4 regions of the Bariatricus sp. SGI.154 genome follow, and region 1 is predicted to be linked to each of the others. Evidence: riboswitches for the same ligand, from Rfam matches in the RefSeq annotation. Region 1 holds a riboswitch; each other region holds the start of a gene.
The links. Region 1 has a riboswitch for thiamine pyrophosphate ahead of ACQRBN_RS01495 (energy-coupled thiamine transporter ThiT). Riboswitches for the same ligand answer to the same signal wherever they lie in the genome.

Region 1 (3,144 bases):
GTCAGGTTAAAATTCGCATAGATATTCTTCCCGAAGTGCGTATGATGACCACCCCAGTTGCTGTGAAGAGGCGGTTCTATATAACAGCCGTCACCAATCTCAGCAAACATCTCCTTTAATAACGCCTCTCTTTTGGCGCCTTCTGACGGTCGTGTCAGGTTGTAATCGTACTGGCGCTCCAGGCACTGCTCCTGTTCTTTCATAATCTCTTCGCCATTGGGAAGGTATAGATCCGTGCTGTGCATTTTTTCAAATTCAGTCATATTGCTTCTCCTTTACATTTTTCCTGTCCGACAGAGTAGGTATACCGGACTGCATTTTACCCAATTTCTTATTATTTATTATAATAATCTCGAGAGAGAACTGCAATAATTTCATAAACTTAAATATTTTCAAACCATATTGGGCATTACATTTACATATAGGGAGGATTTTACCATGCAGGAAGTGTACGAATTTTTAAAGAACTGTAATACATATTATCTGGCAACAGTTATCCCTGCATTTCTGCTACAATCTCTGAATCCTCACAGATAATTAACCTTTTATCCGAGAACATTTTTCTATAAAATAATGACGACATGATGTAACGAAATGACTAGTTGGGGTATATATAAGCAAAGAAGGATGTGACGCGATGTTAGATATGGATTCCATATATAGCGAACATGCAAAACTGGTATATAAATTTCTAATCTCCTTATGCCACGAGACAGATACTGCCGAAGAACTGACACAAGAAACATTCCATCAGGCAGTCCGATGCGCAAACAAGTATAACGGGAACTGCAAGGTATCCACCTGGCTGTGCCAGATCGCAAAAATCTATGGCACAAAGAATTAAGGAGACGGAATAAAAAACTGATCATCGAATTCGCCGGAGGCGTAACAAAAGAAATTCGAATAAAAGATCTGTATACTGGCGAGGGGTTAGATAAAGTCGGGATTATCATGAATTAAAAAGGGACACGGCAAATTCAAAAAGGGACACGGCTATTTTAATTGGGGACGGGGGAAATTGAAAAAAACAATGTCCCCTCTTTAGTGCGTTAATCTAACGCTGTCTGTTTTACCCTGCTAAGTCCTTTTGCCACCGCCGGAACTGAGATAATAACCACCGTCATGACCGCCTCTGCCAGCAGAAAACTATAGTTATAAGCAATCGGGTAGATGCTCTTCAATGACTGCGGGAAATTATCTGGCATGTAGTCCATCCAATATAGGTATCCTCCCAGAGAGTGGAATGCTCCTCTGGCGAGAACCGCCGCAATATATCCCTTCAGCAAGCCATTCTTGCTTTTTGCGAAAAATCCGGCAACGCCCAGCGCCGCGAATGCCAGCACATAGTCACAGCAAACCTGAAAGAATGAAAGCACATACGGTTCCTGGATGAACTGTAGGAGCCCATAAGAAAGCCCCACAAGGATTCCAGTCTGTACTCCGTACCAGTTGCCGACCAATACAATGAACAGCATACTGCACAGCGTTACGCTTCCACCCCACGGCAACTTGAATATCTTCATATAAGAAGTCACAAACGCCAGCGCCATTGCCATCGCGCAGAACACTAACTGCTTTGTGCTCATCTTCTTTTTCCCGGATTTCTTCCCCGCAAAAAATAACGCAACGATAAAGAGTACAACTCCAACAACAATACATACCGCATATCCGGCAGTTGTCAGACCGCCTTCTGCATTGACTAATAGATCAAACATAAAAATGCCCTCCTTGTCTCCGATTGAAAACAAAAAGGGCTTGAAGCCAATCTATAACGCATCCCTACGTTGGCATTATCCACATCAGGTTATGGGTCGAAGTTGACAACTTCCTCTCAGCCTATTCTATAAGCTCCCCTTGTTATCAATCTTATGTAGTTTGTCCAGTCATTATCATATACATGCTGCTTGGAAATGTCAACTCCATTACATCAGATTATCTTTCTTACCTTGCAGGCATCTCTCTAATCAATCAATAGGTCTGTAACTTGTATATTTCAATTCTGCTAAATTTGCGAGATTCGCGTCATTTGAAAAAGCGCACAAAATATCTAATGAAATCAAGCCAAACTTTGTTAAAAATTTATCTTTACATTATCTATACTACGTGTTAATATTTTAACAGTTTAAGGAACGAGAATAAATGAGAAGGAAGTGAATGATAATGATGAAGTTATTCAATGCTCTTAAAGAGTATTTTTCTGGGGAAACTGCTTTGTCAATATTTATAGAGAAACTTAACTAAGAAGTTGTTAGGATGATTAGAAAGGTGTATCGAAAATTTTTTCGATACACCTTTTTTTATCATTTTCCAGATGGGTCTTACATTACAAGTATATCTATTCGCCTGCATTCTGAGTTGCTTTACGCTCTGCAATTTCTTTAATATACTGCGGATTTTTTGTTTCAACATCCAGGAACCAGATATCAACCAGCAAGATGATAGCAACAACTAAGGGACCGAATTTAAAGAATGCATCAATACCGCTGATCGTACTTGCAGACTGAACCTCCAAAGCACCATTATATCCAACTGCACTTAAGAAGAATCCAAAGGCTGCTGTCAAAGCTCCTTGCCCGATTTTGGCGCCTACAGAACTTGCAGAGAACAAGACAGACTGAACACGTATACCGGTCTTCCACTCGCCATAATCGATAGTGTCACCGATGAGGGCTCCGGCCATACCCATCGCAAAGCCCATTCCAATACCGCGCAACAGCGCCGTAGCAAATAAAATAGTAGAGGATGTCGGCACTACTATAAATACAACCTGAGCCACCACCATACAGATTGAACCGAACAATACCATCTGTCGCTTCGTATACTTTTTCAAAAAGAAAGGAGCCACTGCAGACAGAAATACGCCAGGCAAGTTGGAGCATGCAACAAACGTTCCCATCAAAGCCATATTTCCCAACACAGAGTTTAGGTAATAAATGGAAACAGACAGGTTAAAGGTCAGAATAAAATTGGCCATCAAATTAACAACAAAGGCCATCCACCAATATTTGTTTACAACAGCACATTTGATACCAACGATGAGATTCTCCGGAGGAACATCATTCTCTACCCGTTCTTTGACAAACAATACATTCAATGCCAAAGGTATCAGACCGATAATACCAAAGACCATAATAGACTTAATCC
Region 2 (3,144 bases), 140 kb from region 1:
CTGATTTCAGACCTCTTTTTTACCAACGGATTGTACGGCTCTTCTACGGACATGAACTGCCATACTGCCCCTCTCTGCCTGACATTCTTATGTGTGACTCTTCATGAACTGTGAGGATTCCTGACTGGGGGGGGTGCGTGGGGCACGGTGTTGGCTAAATAACAGATTGGAAATGGAACGGATGTGAGGGAGAACTGGGCGAGTGATCGCTTTATATATTGGAATTGTGTTGACTGGAATGTATATGTATTATGAAGTAAACAGGAGTTTTGTGATTAAGACATAAATTAGTGCAGGGAATATGCTTTACATATAATTTTTCATCATTGCATACCGTAGAACAATCCTTTTTGAGCAAAGTATGCAAGCATGCATAGCCTGAACCCAAATTACATACTGCTCTCTTTACCCACCCACTCTGTTATCTTCCATAAAGTGCTTCTCCACGTACACACTCTGTTATCTATCCAAAACGTTCCACACGCATCTCCGCCGGAATCCCCCACTAGAGAAAATCCCGAGTACACGGGGATGTCAGGTGCAAGGGCAGGGAAGTTGTGGGCTGTGGCCGTATCATAAGCCCTAGACCTCGTTGCAGAAAAAGATACCGTCAGTTCGTGCGAAACCAGGACCACAAGTCCTGGTTTCGAGGGCATCTGAGTCGTAAGGCCATCAAGGGCTTACAGCGAATATGCCCGGTTAGAACGGACGGTATCTTTTTCTGTTACGAGGTCTTAGCGAAATGATCCGATTGCAGCCCACGACTTCCCTGCCCTTGCACCGTACACTTCCTACACTCACTTTTCTCCCTAAATTCCCATTGACAAATCCCCCCACCCCTTTTATACTGTAAATTGTAAATACAACTGGGGAGCTTATCGCATAGGCTGAGAGGAAGTTGACAACTTCGACCCACATACCTGATTTGGATAATGCCAACGTAGGAAACGTATACTCAACGAATATAGACATGAGAATGCGGGAGATGCTTTGGCGTCTCTCTTTTTTTCTAATCAGGATTTACATTGAACAAATACATATAGAGATGTTGAGAGTGAGCGCGAGTTCATGAAGGGGTGCACCACCACGGGTGTATTACTTTGTGAACTCTTTTTTGTTGGAATTATGCATATACACCTACAGAATTTGCCACCGTCAATTCCCTTCGAATGCTTTGGCTACTCATCTGCATCTCTAAAAAAGGAGGTGCACAATGATTACTGTAAACGGACAGGATGTAATACTTAATCAGCCCATTACCGTAGCTGAATATCTTAGGCAGCACCAATACCAGATCAATCGTATCGCAGTTGAGATGAACGGTGCTATCCTTCCCAAATCCCAGTATACATCCGTTATTCTAAAGGATGGAGACAAACTGGAAGTAGTAAGTTTCGTAGGAGGCGGCTAGATTACAGTATATAAGACACAACGACCCCGACTATATAATAGCAGATTGGAGGCAACTTAATTGAATTCTTTTACCAAAGAACAGATCTACAATGCTTTAAATGAACGTCACTCTCCCGAGACACAAGCACTTCTCTCTCAGGGAAATGTTGCCGTTGCAGGACTGGGCGGCCTTGGTTCCAATATCGCATACGCGCTCGCCCGGATTGGAGTCGGACATCTGCATCTGATTGATTTTGATGTGGTAGATCTTACAAACCTCAACCGCCAGCAATACTTTATGGAACACGTCGGCATGTACAAAACAGATGCACTAAAATCCCTGCTTCTTAAGATCAATCCTTACCTGGACATCCGAACAGACTGCATCCAGGTAACGCAAGACAACCTTCAGGAATTATTCCAGAATGATGCTATCATCTGCGAAGCCTTCGATCATCCGGAAGCAAAAGCAATACTTGTAAATGGCATATTGGAACATTTCCCCGATAAGCGGTTGGTGGCTGCTTCCGGGATGGCTGGATACGAGAGCAGCAATTCCATACATACCCGACGTATCACTCGCAATTTCTATCTCTGTGGTGACGAGACAACAGAATCCACCTACGGAAGAGGGCTTATGGCACCACGGGTTGCCATCTGCGCTTCCCATCAAGCAAATATGATTACACGGCTGATTCTTGGAGAAGAAGAACCTTGATTGCCAGGTTGTAACTTATAACTTATAACAAAAAGAAAGAAGGACATATTATGAGCCAAATGCAAAAACAAACTCAAAAACAAATTCAAAAAGAGGGTCAGAATAAAGACACATTTATTCTTGGCGGACATGAATTCACATCCCGCTTCATCCTCGGTTCCGGCAAATTCTCTCTGGATCTTGTAAAAGCCTGTATCGAGAAAGCCGAAGCCCAGATTATTACCCTGGCGCTCCGCCGTGCCAACGAAGGCGGACTTGCCAACATCTTAGATTATATCCCGGATAACGTTACACTGCTTCCTAATACCTCCGGCGCACGCAATGCCGAAGAAGCAGTCCGTATCGCCAGGCTTTCCCGTGAAGTTGGCTGCGGTAATTTTGTGAAGATAGAAGTTATCCACGATTCCAAATACTTACTGCCGGATAACTACGAAACCATAAAGGCAACTGAGATCCTTGCCAAAGAAGGATTCGTTGTCATGCCTTACATGTACCCGGACTTGAACGCCGCCAGAGATCTGGCGAACGCCGGCGCCGCATGTGTGATGCCTCTTGGTTCTCCTATCGGCTCTAATAAGGGACTTTGCACCAAAGACTTCATTCAGATCCTAATTGATGAGATTGATCTTCCAATCATCGTAGATGCCGGAATCGGACGTCCGTCACAGGCATGTGAGGCAATGGAAATGGGTGCATCAGCAGTTATGGCTAATACTGCGATTGCTACCGCTGGAGATATACCTGCAATGGCAGAAGCATTTAAGAAAGCAATCGAGGCTGGACGAAGCGCATATCTGTCTGGGCTCGGAAGAACGATTGAGAAGGGCGCAAGCGCCTCCTCTCCACTGACAGGATTTTTACAGGATTAAGGAGTGACCGCATATGGAACATACACATACGAAAAATGCACACATCAATGAAAGCATCCTCAGCAAGGAAATATTAGAAGACCAAAAGAAAAACCGCATTGACCATATGACCTATCTTCCAGGCATGGAGGTACTGGAATCCGATATTATGGACCAGGTAATTCA
Region 3 (3,144 bases), on a different contig from region 1:
AAGAACTGGGGATTAACATGCTGTTAACGCCCGTATTTACGCCGCCGCTGGATACAGACGTAGGAGGAAAACGTACGACCGTGCAGTTGGTAGATATCACGAGGCAGGACGGAAGATATTTCTTCGGATTCGAAAGGCTTACGCGATGGTGTGCTATCTGTAGGAGGGCAGGAATCGGCCACATAGAAATTCCGCATCTTTTTACGCAGTGGGGAGCAAAGGCAACACCGAATATCTATGGAAAGGAAGCGGGGGAAGAAAAGCAGTTCTTTGGATGGCATGTGGCAGCGGACAGTGAAGAGTACCGTAGATTCCTGGAGGATTTCCTTCCGGCTTTGCAGAGGGAACTGGCAGGCTTGGGGTATGACAGAGAGCATGTGTATTTCCATATATCAGATGAACCGGAGCAAGAGCATCTTGAAAGTTATCGAAAGGCGACAGAGAGAGTGGCGGATCTGTTGGACGGATGGCAGATTGTGGATGCGCTTAGTGATTATTCCTTTTATGAACAGGGATTGATCAAGCATCCGATTCCAGCCAATAATCGGATACAGCCATTTGTGGAGCATGGGGTTCCTGATCTCTGGGTATATTATTGCTGCGCGCAGTACAAAGAAGTGCCAAATCGGTTCTTTGCCATGCCAAGTGCCAGAAACCGGATTATGGGAGTGCTGATGTATCTCTATCGTATTAAGGGATTCTTGCACTGGGGGTATAATTTTTATAATTCGCAGTATTCCGTGGAACATATAGATCCTTTTTTGAATACACATGCGGGGTATGCATTCCCGTCGGGCGATACATTTCTCGTCTATCCGGGAATGGATGGAAAGCCGTGGTCATCAATTCGGGCGGAAGTGCAGAGGGAAGGAATCTATGATTATCTTGCGCTGATGAGACTGGAGGAGATGATTGGAAGAGAGAGGACAGTAGCGTTGGTGATGGAAGGAGAGAGATGTGAGTTTACATTCGAAAGTTATCCGACAGATCCTGGATATTTCTGTCGGTTACGGGCGAGGGTTGCCGAAGAGATGAAAAGAAGATTGCAAAATCATGTTTTCGTAGTATAATAAATATGACAACAAAAGGGGAGCCTGTAAGGATTAGGCTGAGAGTGGGCTGATACCGCCCTTACCCATGAACCTGATTTGGATAATGCCAACGTAGGGATATAACGTGTGTAAGATAACGGATATGCTGTACATGGCATATCCGTTTTTGGGGACGGGGGTTTTTTAGATTTCCCCCGTCCCCAATTAAAATAAGGGTGTCCCCAATTGAATTTGCCCTGTCCCTAATTGAGTGACGGGGTGAAAAGTTAGGAGTTTACTATGAGATGTAAGAAGGAAGATATGCTGCTCTATGCAGTCACAGACAGATCCTGGTTGAATGGCGAGACGCTGTACAGCCAGGTTAAGAAGGCTTTGGACGGCGGTGTAACCTTTATCCAGTTAAGAGAGAAGGAATTGGATGAGGAACACTTCCTGGAAGAAGCGAAGGAGATTAAGGCGTTATGTAGAGAATATGGAGTCCCATTCGTAATCAATGATAATGTTGATATTGCGATTGCAGCAGATGCGGATGGCGTGCATGTCGGTCAAAGTGATATGGAAGCCGGGGATGTGCGTAAACGACTCGGACCGGATAAGATTATCGGAGTTACTGCCAAGACGGTAGAACAGGCATTGCTTGCGGAACAAAGAGGGGCAGATTACCTTGGTGTGGGAGCCGTGTTCCATACGAGTTCCAAAGCAGATGCGAAAGGAATCAGCCATGAGACATTAAAAGAGATCTGTGAGGCCGTCAGCATTCCGGTGGTTGCCATAGGCGGAATCAGTAAGGAGAATGTATCGCAGCTTGCTGGAAATGGCATGAGTGGAATTGCGGTAATCAGTGCGATCTTTGCACAGCCGGATATTGAAGCGGCGGCTTCGGAATTGAAAGAACTAACCGCAAAGATGGTGAAGGCATGATAAAAGGGGCAATCTTTGATGTGGATGGAACACTTCTGGATTCTACGCAGATATGGGATGACGCGGCATCGCGATATCTGGTTCAGATGGGAATTACGCCGGAACCAGAACTTGGGAAAATCCTATTTCCAATGAGCGTGAAAGAAGGGGCAGAATATCTGAAGAAACGGTATTTTCTGCACCAGGACTGTGAGCGGATTGCAGAGGATGTGCTTAGGGTAGTTAAAGACTTCTATGTAAATGAAGCGCCGCTGAAGAATGGTGCGGCAGAATTCCTGGGTCAGTTGGCGGATAAGGGAATTCCAATGGTGGTAGCGACATCCAGTGAGAAAATGTATATCAGGGCGGCTTTTGAAAGGCATAACATTTTAAAATATTTCCGAAAGATTTATACTTGTTCAGAGGTTGGAGCGGGAAAGAGTAAACCCATTATCTATCATAGGGCAGCAGAAGAATTAGGAACAATCCCGGAAGAGACCTATGTATTCGAGGACGCTTTGCATGCAATCCGTACAGCAGCAGATGCAGGGTTTCGGACAGTTGGAGTCTATGATCGTTTCAGTGAGGCGGATCAGGATGCAATCAGAGGCCTGGCAGATGTCTATCTATTGAATATGACGAAGTTACAGGATTTCTGGAAACAAATCGGGAATACGCATCTGGACCTATAGGTTCAGTGTACTGTTATTTTAAATAAAGATGATACCGAATAAAATAATACTGTGTACCAGATGCTTTATCCAGCGGCAGATTGGGGGCACCACCTTTTGTCGCTATAGAAAATTAATGCATAAGAAAAGGAGAATGAATATGAGAACAGCATTAACAATCGCTGGCAGTGATTCCAGCGGAGGCGCCGGTATCCAGGCAGATATTAAGACAATGATCAGCAATGGCGTATATGCCATGAGTGCGATCACGGCCTTAACCGCACAGAATACTACCGGTGTAACAGGGATTATGGAGGTAACTCCGGAATTTTTAGAAGACCAGATTGACAATATATTTACAGATATCTATCCGGATGCAGTCAAGATCGGCATGGTATCAGTAAGTCCACTGATTACGACGATTGCTGAGAAATTAAAAGAATACGATGCAAAAAATATTGTGGTCGACCCGGTTATGGTGGCAACCAGCGGTTCAAAATTAATCAGTGATGATGCAATTG
Region 4 (3,144 bases), on a different contig from region 1:
CGCATGACTGTCCGCCATCCCGATATCCTCACTGGCAAACCGAACAAGCCGTCTTGCAATATACAAAGGATTCTCTCCGCCCTCTAACATCCTGCACATCCAGTAAATCGCCGCATCCGGATCGCTGTTACGCATGGACTTATGCAGCGCTGATATCAGATTATAGTGTTCCTCCCCATTCTTATCATAAAGCAAAGATTTCCTGCTAATGCACTGTTCCAGTCCTTCATCTGTGACCACAATGCCCTCCGCACTAATCTCCCCGTTAAGTACCGCCATCTCTAACGTATTAAGCGCCGTTCTCGCATCCCCATTGGCAAATGCAGCCACAGCCTTCAACTGTTGCTCCGTCATCTGTACATTCTGATCACCGAACCCTGCCGGACTCTTTAACGCATGCTCCAGCACCTTCATCAGATCCCGCTCATCCAAGGCTTTCAGCACAAAAACACGGCATCTGGACAAAAGCGCCGCATTTACCTCAAAAGACGGATTCTCTGTCGTAGCGCCTATCAGAATAATGCTTCCCTTCTCTACAAACGGAAGAAACGCATCCTGCTGCGCCTTGTTAAACCTATGAATCTCATCCACAAACAGAACCGTACGAATCCCCATCCTACGGCTATCTTCCGCCTGTTTCATCACTTCTTTAATCTCTTTAATTCCACTGGTCACGGCACTGAAATTAATGAAATCCGCCTTCGTCTTACTGGCAATAATACTAGCAAGCGTTGTCTTCCCAACTCCAGGCGGCCCCCAGAATATCATAGAAGATATCTGGTCTTTTTCGATCAACTGCCGGAGCATCTTCCCTTTTCCCAGCAAATGTTCCTGACCTGCAAACTCTTCAAGCGTCGTTGGGCGCAACCTGCTTGCCAAAGGCACCGTCTGCCTCCTGTCATCAAACAATGTCATCTGTTCCATATCAATCCCTCTTTCAAGAACGTATGTTCTTCTTTATTATACTCTCCTCCTTTATACTTTACAAGGAGATTTTTGCCTCATCCCAAGGCTTAAGTCTACCGCTAGATATGCGATGCCCCCAGATCTCTGCCATATATCTTCGCAGCATGTAAAAACATTTGACAGCATCACTTCTATCTCCTATAATGGTATCAGTTACAATATAAATATTAAGGGAGCTCTTAGAAGGGCTGAGAGGAAACTAGCGCGTTTCGACCTTGTACCTGATTTGGATAATGCCAACGTAGGGAAATATTTCACATATTTGTTTAGAACATACAAATACACGGGATATACCGCTTCGGCAGTATCTCCCGTTTTTTGTTGCCGAAACCTCCGGAGGGAACTGCCGGTGGCAAGTTCTGTAAGTGATTACTCATATTTCCAGCCGGTATATTGCCACTGTTATCCTTTATAAAGTCTCACAAATATGAACGCATCAACAGCCGGCTTACATCACACAAATATCCCAGGTACACGACAATCTTAAGAATGGAGAGGATATATCATGGAGTACACAACTCAGATGAATGCTGCCCGCAAGGGTATCATCACCCCACAGATGGAGGCAGTTGCTTCCTATGAAAACATGAATGTTGAAGAATTAAGAAAATTAGTTGCGGAGGGCAAGATTGCCATTCCTGCTAACAAGAACCACACCTGTCTAAAGCCTTACGGAATCGGCAGTATGTTAAAAACCAAGATCAATGTTAATCTCGGCACCTCCCGGGACTGCCTGGATCTGGATGTGGAACTTGCGAAAGTGATGGAAGCCGTTAACATGGGCGCAGAATCCATCATGGACTTAAGCTCTTTTGGCGATACCAAGGTATTTCGCCGGAAACTTACTCAAGAATGTCCGGCGATTATCGGAACCGTGCCAATCTACGATGCTGTCGTATATTATAACAAAGCATTAAAATCCATCACCTCCGATGAATGGATTGATATCGTAAGAATGCACGCGGAAGACGGCGTTGACTTTATGACCATCCACTGCGGAATCAACCGTGATACTGCCGCACGTTTCAAAAAATCCAAACGCCACACGAATATCGTATCCCGCGGCGGCTCTATCATTTTCGCATGGATGGAATTAACCGGACAGGAGAATCCATTCTATGAACGTTACGATGAGATTCTGGAAATCTGCCAGCAGTATGATGTTACTTTAAGCCTTGGCGATGCATGCAGACCTGGAAGTATCGCTGACGCCGGCGACATCCCTCAGATAGAGGAACTTGTGACATTGGGCGAATTGACTACAAGAGCCTGGGAGAAAGACGTTCAGGTTATGATCGAAGGGCCCGGACATATGCCTTTGAACCAGATTCAGGCGAATATGGAGATTCAGAAAACCATCTGCAAAGGTGCGCCTTTCTATGTACTTGGACCATTGGTTACAGATGTTGCTCCTGGATATGACCACATTACCGCTGCTATCGGCGGAGCAATCGCCGCTACATATGGAGCTGCTTTCCTCTGCTATGTTACACCGGCAGAACATTTACGCCTTCCTACGCTGGAAGATGTAAAAGAAGGCATTATTGCATCCCGCATCGCTGCCCATGCCGCAGATGTTGCCAAAGGACTTCCGGGCGCCGCTGACTGGGACTTTGAGATGAGCGAGGCAAGACGTAACCTTGACTGGGAGAAGCAGTTTGATCTGGCAATCGATAGTGAGAAAGCCAGACGGTATCGCAAAGAATCTACACCGGAACGGGAAGATACGTGTACGATGTGCGGGAAAATGTGCGCAGTACGAAATATTAATAAAATACTTCGCGGAGAAGATGTAGATATTATGGAATAAAAGGAATTTTAATCATAATTTTTGAGGACTCTTGGGGCTTTCTTGGGTATGCAATTTTGAGCCAAAGCACGCTCCTTCCCACGCACTCTTGCCAGAATCCTCCCAATGGAGAAAACCTTGAGATTATGGAATTGTCAGGCGAAGGAGAAGAATCGGTGTGGCTCGGAGGCCGTCAAGTGAGTTCTAGAAGCCGTTAGCGTAAAAATACCAGCAGATTGGCATGAGGCTTTGACTACACGTCAAAGGCGAAAAAGTACCCGAACTGCGAAATCATCAAGATTTCGGAGTGAGTGTACTCGGTTGCCAATCTGCTGGTATTTTTACGGTTACGGATTCTTAACGAAACGCCCCGGTCTCAGAACCACACT

Region 2: it holds a riboswitch for thiamine pyrophosphate, as region 1 does, so the genes downstream of both, thiS (sulfur carrier protein ThiS) here and ACQRBN_RS01495 (energy-coupled thiamine transporter ThiT) in region 1, are expected to answer to the same signal.
Region 3: it holds a riboswitch for thiamine pyrophosphate, as region 1 does, so the genes downstream of both, thiE (thiamine phosphate synthase) here and ACQRBN_RS01495 (energy-coupled thiamine transporter ThiT) in region 1, are expected to answer to the same signal.
Region 4: it holds a riboswitch for thiamine pyrophosphate, as region 1 does, so the genes downstream of both, thiC (phosphomethylpyrimidine synthase ThiC) here and ACQRBN_RS01495 (energy-coupled thiamine transporter ThiT) in region 1, are expected to answer to the same signal.

What each region holds. Positions count from the first base shown of each region.
Region 1 is NZ_JBNPMC010000001.1:296,659-299,802, forward strand. Features, by position in the region: gene ACQRBN_RS01485 (sugar O-acetyltransferase) at 1-263, opposite strand, end outside; gene ACQRBN_RS01490 (sigma-70 family RNA polymerase sigma factor) at 638-844, shown strand; gene ACQRBN_RS01495 (energy-coupled thiamine transporter ThiT) at 1,050-1,715, opposite strand; TPP riboswitch at 1,760-1,865, opposite strand; gene ACQRBN_RS01500 (MFS transporter) at 2,336-3,144, opposite strand, start outside.
Region 2 is NZ_JBNPMC010000001.1:151,693-154,836, forward strand. Features, by position in the region: TPP riboswitch at 858-965, shown strand; gene thiS (sulfur carrier protein ThiS) at 1,214-1,411, shown strand; gene thiF (sulfur carrier protein ThiS adenylyltransferase ThiF) at 1,472-2,110, shown strand; gene ACQRBN_RS00775 (thiazole synthase) at 2,170-2,979, shown strand; gene thiH (2-iminoacetate synthase ThiH) at 2,993-3,144, shown strand, end outside.
Region 3 is NZ_JBNPMC010000039.1:24,690-27,833, reverse strand. Features, by position in the region: gene ACQRBN_RS14490 (DUF4091 domain-containing protein) at 1-1,070, shown strand, start outside; TPP riboswitch at 1,077-1,187, shown strand; gene thiE (thiamine phosphate synthase) at 1,332-1,973, shown strand; gene ACQRBN_RS14480 (HAD family hydrolase) at 1,970-2,644, shown strand; gene thiD (bifunctional hydroxymethylpyrimidine kinase/phosphomethylpyrimidine kinase) at 2,784-3,144, shown strand, end outside.
Region 4 is NZ_JBNPMC010000039.1:19,839-22,982, forward strand. Features, by position in the region: gene ACQRBN_RS14460 (replication-associated recombination protein A) at 1-924, opposite strand, end outside; TPP riboswitch at 1,126-1,231, shown strand; gene thiC (phosphomethylpyrimidine synthase ThiC) at 1,472-2,776, shown strand.